2 regions of the Microbispora sp. CA-135349 genome follow, and region 1 is predicted to be linked to the other one. Evidence: riboswitches for the same ligand, from Rfam matches in the RefSeq annotation. Region 1 holds a riboswitch; the other holds the start of a gene.
What was found. A riboswitch is a leader RNA that binds a small molecule or an ion and turns the genes downstream of it on or off. The one in region 1 is predicted to bind glycine.
Positions count from the first base shown of each region.

Region 2: linked by a shared signal. The riboswitch ahead of gcvP (aminomethyl-transferring glycine dehydrogenase) and the one ahead of gcvT (glycine cleavage system aminomethyltransferase GcvT) in region 1 are both predicted to bind glycine.

Region 1 is NZ_CP192001.1:2,202,041-2,205,239, forward strand. Features, by position in the region: gene gcvH (glycine cleavage system protein GcvH) at 1-376, opposite strand, end outside; gene gcvT (glycine cleavage system aminomethyltransferase GcvT) at 373-1,464, opposite strand; glycine riboswitch at 1,507-1,602, opposite strand; glycine riboswitch at 1,603-1,700, opposite strand; gene ACQPZZ_RS10550 (AfsR/SARP family transcriptional regulator) at 1,805-2,587, opposite strand; gene ACQPZZ_RS10555 (gamma-glutamyl-gamma-aminobutyrate hydrolase family protein) at 3,097-3,199, opposite strand, start outside.
Region 2 is NZ_CP192001.1:4,042,126-4,045,324, reverse strand. Features, by position in the region: gene gcvP (aminomethyl-transferring glycine dehydrogenase) at 1-1,090, opposite strand, end outside; glycine riboswitch at 1,270-1,361, opposite strand; gene ACQPZZ_RS18770 (MerR family transcriptional regulator) at 1,427-2,044, opposite strand; gene ACQPZZ_RS18765 (bifunctional nuclease family protein) at 2,200-2,670, opposite strand; gene ftsR (transcriptional regulator FtsR) at 2,747-3,199, opposite strand, start outside.

The sequences.
Region 1 (3,199 bases):
TCAGCGCGGTGTACTCCGCGGCCGACAGCAGGTCGTCCGGCTCCTCCTCCACGCGCACGCGGAACAGCCAGCCCTCGCCGTACGGGTCGGAGCCGACCAGAGCGGGCTCGTCCGCGACGGCGGCGTTGATCTCGACGATCTCGCCGCTGACCGGCGCGAAGATGTCGCTCACGGACTTGGTGGACTCCACCTCGCCGACCGCGTCGCCGGCCGTGACCGTCGCGCCGACCTCCGGGTGCACCTCCACGTAGACCACGTCACCGAGCTGCTCGGCCGCGTACGCCGTGATGCCCACCGTCACGGTGAGGCCGTCCTCGATCCCGGCCACCCACTCGTGTTCCTTGGTGTAGCTCAGGTCGTCCGGAATGGTGCTCACTTGCTCCTCCTGTAGAAAGGCAGATCGACGACGTCGACCGGTTCTTGGCTGCCCCGGATGTCCACGGTCAGGCCACCCTTTTCCAGGGCGTCCTCGTCGACGTACGCCAAGGCGATCGGGCGGCCGAGGGACTGCGACGGGGCGCCGCTGGTCACCTCGCCGACGACGGCACCCTCCCGGGTGACGGGGTAGCCGTGCCTCGGCACCCGGCGGCCGCGCGCCACCAGCCCGACCAGGCGCCGGGTGGTGCCGTTCGCCGCGACCCGCTCGAGGGCGGCCTTGCCCACGAAGTCGCCGGGCTTGTCGAAACGGACGACCCGGCCGAGGCCGGCGTCGAACGGCGTGATCGCCGCGCTCAGTTCGTTGCCGTACAACGGCATGCCGGCTTCCAGGCGGAGCGTGTCGCGGGCCGACAGCCCGGCGGGAACGAGCCCGGCGTCCCTGCCCGCCTCGGCGAGCGCCTCCCACAGCGGTACGGCGTGCTCGTTCAGCACGAAGAGCTCGAAACCGTCCTCGCCGGTGTATCCGGTGCGTGCGATCAGGACGGGCGTGCCCGCGACGACGCCGGGGACGATGGCGTAGTACTTGAGCTCGCCGAGGTCGGCATCGGTCAGCGCGGCCAGGATCTCGGCGCTGCGGGGGCCCTGCACCGCCACCAGCGCGTACTCGTCCGACCGGTCGGTCACCCGCGCGTCGTATCCCCGGACCCGGTCGGCGAGCTCGCGGGCGACGAGGGCGTGGTTGGAGGCGTTGGCGACGACCATGTACTGGTCCTCGTCGAGGCGGTAGACGATGAGGTCGTCGAGGATGCCGCCGGTCTCGTTCACGATCATCGTGTAGCGGGCGCGGCCGGGCGCGAGGACGCTGAGGTGACCCACGAGGGCGTGGTCGAGGGCCTCGCCCGCCTGCGCGCCGACGACGAAGATCTCTCCCATGTGGGACAGGTCGAAGAGCCCCGCGGCCGTTCGCACCGCGTTGTGCTCGGCCGACTCGCTGCCGTAGCGCAGGGGCATCTGCCATCCCGCGAAGTCGGTCAGGGTCGCGCCAAGGCGTTCATGGACACCGCGGAGCGGGGTGGATCGGGACATGCGCACCTCGGAAGGACGGATGCTGCGTTGAACTATCGGGCATCCTCCCCCTCTGTCATCGGCGCCTGAGAGCTTCGTCCGATCTTTGCCGGACTTTCACCTTCGGCGAGGCCTTCCGGCCTTCTTTCCAGAGGTCACCTGGCCCGCACGGTCCTTTGCCTTGAGAGGTTCGCGGGGAGGGCTTGCTCCTTCAGGGGCCCTGACCGGATGCCAGGACGCTCTCCCGCACGGGGTCACCGGTGTGCAGCCAGCCTAGTGGTTCTCCCACCACCCCCGTAACCGGCCGGACCGCCCGATTTCATCATGGAGACTCCGGCGGCGGGTCCACGCCGGCCTTCGGTCACGATCGGTGATCCGACTCCTGCAGCGGCCGATGCCCCGCGTGGAGACGCGCCAGGGTGGAGGAAGGGTCGTCGCCCGTGAGGATCCGCTGGTGGACGGCCTGAGTGTCGGGGGACGGCTCGGTGCCGAGGCAGTCGACCAGCGTGCGGCGCAGCCGCTGGTAGGAGGCCGAGGCGTCGTGGGTGCGGCCCGACCGGTGCAGCGCCAGCATGAGTTGCCGGTGCGGCCGTTCACGCAGCGGATGCCGTCTCGCCCACTGGGCCAGGCCGCCGACGATCTCGTGATGGTGCCCGAGCGTCAGTCGTACGTCGAAGAGGTCCTCGGTCACCGCACGCCGGTCCTCGTCGAGCCGTTCGGCCCAGGCGGCCAGTTCGTCCACGTGCCTCATGCCGAGCAGGGCGTCGTCCCGCCACAGGTTGAGCGCGCTCTCGAAGATCCTCGCCGCATTGTGGTAATCGCCATTGTCTCGAGCGATTCTGCCCTGTGCCACGAATTGGTTGAATACTGCAGCATCCACGGATCCGGACGGCACGGAAAGAAGGTACCCGCCTTCCACCGTGTGCAGCGGAGAAACGCTGGGGTCGCGTGGCGAGAGCCGCCTGCGCACCTGTGCGATGTAGGTGGTAAGATTCCGCGGCGCGGATTTAGTGGGACGGCCATTCCATAGCAGATCGATGAGCGTGTCCCGGTGGATCGCGTTATTCGGATTGAGTAGGAACAGCGCCAGGAGCTGCCGGTGTCTCGGGGCGAGCCCGGCGATGACGTCCCCCGAGGGTTTCATGGCCAGGAACGGTCCGAGCACGGCGTATAACACGATCCCCCTCGCACACGAAAGCAGCGTGAACGCGCCGACGACGCGGCTTCAATAGGTATTTGACGATATCCCTCTCTCCCTGCATTCGTCAAAATTGCTGTTTTTCGCGGCGCGCGCCGGGGTGGGAAGTTCCGTCATGGCATTGCGTTCCGTAAAGCGATGAATGCCCAGCGAACATGCACGTGCAGCAAATGAAATCGGTTACATAAACCGAGGAGGATGCGATGGCGTGTTTCCGGTCGCCGCTCCGGTCGCCGCGGGAGGAGGGCGACAGCCGTGTTCACCGGGCCGCCGCCGCGTTGCGGCGGGTGCGTTATGCGGGGGCTCGACCGGCATGCCGGTGCGCCGCGCGTCGTCCCACCGGACGGCGTCCAACGGGGCGAGGCGGCGTCGCATCGGGTGCTCCGCGGCGCACACCGGATCCTCGGGTGCGGGTTCTCGCGGGGGTTCTCAGGCGCGGCGCCGCTTCGGGATTCTCAACGGCGGGCGGCGGCGACGAGAGCGCGGAAGAGGGGGCCGTCCTCGTCGGCCTCCGGATGCCACTGCACGGCCCGCGCGAACGCGGCTCCCGTCACTTCG
Region 2 (3,199 bases), 1.8 Mb from region 1:
GGTGCACCCGCTGGGCGATCCTCCTGAGGCCCTCCGGGCCGTGGTAGACGGCGTACATCGACGCCATCACCGCGAGCAGGACCTGCGCGGTGCAGATGTTGCTGGTGGCCTTCTCCCGCCGGATGTGCTGCTCGCGGGTCTGCAGGGCCAGGCGGTAGGCGGGGCGTCCGTCGGCGTCCACCGAGACGCCCACGAGACGGCCCGGCATCTGCCGCTGCAGGCCCTCGCGGACCGCCATGTACGCCGCGTGGGGCCCGCCGTAGCCCAGGGGGACACCGAAGCGCTGGGAGGAGCCGACGGCGATGTCGGCGCCCTGCTCACCCGGGGACTCCAGCAGGGTCAGCGCCAGCAGGTCGGCCGCGGCCACCAGGAGCGCGCCCCGCGCGTGCGCCCGCTCGGCGACGGCGCGCAAGGACGCCACCCGGCCGCTCGCGCCCGGATACTGGACGAGGACCCCGAAGCATTCGGGCAGTTCACCGGCGAGGTCCGACTCCACCAGTGTGATGCCGAGCGGCTCGGCACGGGTCGCCAGCACGGCCTTGGTCTGCGGCAGCGCGTCGGCGTCCACCACGAACACGTCGGTCTTCGCCTTGCTCGCCCGCCGGGCCAGCGTCATCGCCTCGGCCACGGCCGTCGCCTCGTCGAGCAGGGACGCGCCGGCGACGCCGAGGCCGGTGAGGTCCGACACGACCGTCTGGAAGTTCAGCAGCGCCTCCAGCCGTCCCTGCGAGATCTCCGGCTGGTACGGGGTGTACGCGGTGTACCAGCCGGGGTTCTCCAGCACGTTGCGGAGGACGACGCCGGGGGTGATCGTGTCGTGGTAGCCGAGGCCGATCATGGGAGTCAGCACCCGGTTGCGGCCGGCGAGGGCGCGCAGTTCGGCCAGGGCCTCGGCCTCCCCCACCGCCTCCGGCAGGTTCAGCGGACCGCGCGTGCGGATCGCCTCGGGCACGGCGACGGCGAGCAGGTCGGCGATCGACTCGTAGCCGACGGCCTCCAGCATGCGGGAGCGGTCGGCATCGGAGGGGCCGATGTGACGGGTCGCGAAGGGCGGGGCGGAAAGATCGTGAAGAGTGGAGCGATCGGTCATGACGAGGGCCTCCTGGGCGGGTCGAGACCTGCGGCGACCGCCCCGCCCGTGGGGCGCGGCCGGTCGTGAAGCGGTCTCCCCCTCTGTCATCGGACCTGAGAGCTTCACCGGGCGGTCGAGCCCGGCTTTCCCCTTCGGTGAGGCACCGCCTGGCCGGCGGGCCTGCTTTTCAGAGTCGCCTCGTCCGTGCGGTACGGATGCCTGAGAGATTCCGGGGAGGTTGCTCCTTCGGCGCCCCTGAACGATCAGGGGTCTCTCCCGCACGAGGTCGTCGGCCGTGTTCCACTCTACCGGCTACCCGTTATCGGAGATGACTACCCTCCTGCCCGATTGATCTCAGCCGGTCCTGCGGGCCTTTCTGCGGCGGGCCAGCTCGTCCGCCGGATGGTCCCCCTCCGCATCCGGGGCGGGCTCCGCGCGCTCACCCGGAAGCTCGGCGAGCGATCCCTCGACCTCCCGCCAGACCCGCCCGAGCGCGATGCCGAACACACCCTGGCCGCCCTGCAGCAGATCGATCACCTCGTCGGCGCTCGTGCACTCGTAGACGCTCACGCCGTCGCTCATCAAGGTGATCTGCGCCAGGTCGTTGACGCCGCGGTCGCGCAGGTGCCGTACGGCGGTGCGTATCTGCTGGAGGGAGACCCCCGTGTCGAGAAGACGTTTGACGACCTTCAGGACGAGGATGTCGCGGAAGCTGTACAGTCGCTGGGACCCGGATCCCTGAGCCGCTCTTATCGTCGGGAGCACCAGTTCGGTCCGGGCCCAGTAGTCGAGCTGCCGGTAGGTGATCCCGGCGGCCGCGCACGCCGTCGGCCCGCGGTATCCGATGCCCTGGGGCAGCGCCGTCGGCTGCTCGTCGAACAGCAGACCCTGTTCGCCGGCGCGCTCGCGCGCCGCCTGCCGAACCGGGTCGTGCTGGCCGGCCGACTTACCCTCGCCGCTGCTGACCGCCACTGCGGACCTCCGGCTTTCTCTCATCCCACGGTCTGATCTGGGGGTTCGTGAATTACAACCGTGGTTTCCCTTGCACCGTAGGACCGGGGCCATCGTCAGTCAACGACCCCGTCCGGCGCGTCGTGAAGCGTAATCTCCCGAAATCGTCCGGCACGTCAGCCCGCCCGGCCGAAGTCTTCCGGTGTGATTTTGTCCAGGAACTCGCGGAACTTCTCCACTTCGTCCTCCTGGTCGTCGGGCATGCTCACGCCCGCCTCCTGGATCACGTCCTCACTCGCGTAGATCGTCGCCCCCGTACGCAACGCCAGCGCGATCGAGTCCGAAGGACGCGCGCTGACCTCCACGCCGTTGGAGAAGACCAGGTCGGCGAAGAAGATTCCATCGCGGAGCGCGACGATGTTGACGGTGCGCAACCGCACCCCCAAGGCCTCAAGAACGTCACGGAACAAGTCGTGGGTCAGCGGCCGGGGCGGCGGCTCCTCCGCCTGGGCCAGCGCAATAGCGGTCGCCTCGGTCATGCCTATCCAGATCGGCAGATACCGATCACCACTCGTCTCCTTCAGGAGAACGATCGGCTGGTTGGTGGGCATCTCAACGCGAACCCCCACGACCTCCATCTGCAACACGGGCGGCTCCGTCTCAAGCGTCGCGGCATATCACCAGGCATTCAACGTAACACCCACGGAGGAGCGGATGTGCCGGTCACCGCCCTAGAACGCCGCGAACACTCCCACGCAGTAACGCATTGTGCAGTTCCTGGAGAAGTCCGGAGATTTCGCGGGCGGTCTCGTCCGCTTCCGCGATCGCTCCCGGCGCCTTGCGCTTCAGCAGCGGGGCCACCGCCTGCTCGATCAGGCCGGCCTCCCGCTCCACCGCCGCGCGTACCGCCCTCAGGTGCCGCGCCTGCAGGCCGAACCGCGCCAGCGCCCCCACGCTGCGCGCGACTTCCAGGGCCTCCCCGTCGTACCGGCGCGCGACGGGAGCGACCAGGCCGAAGCTCTCCATCTCGGCCAGCGTCTCCTCGTCGATGCCGGCGGCCTCGATCAGTTCCTCCCGGCTGAGGCGCACGGGCGGGGCGCCGTCGGACACGGCGTGCGGGCGGGCCGCCTGCTCGTCCAGCTGATCCTTGATCACCCGGAGCGGCAGATACTGGTC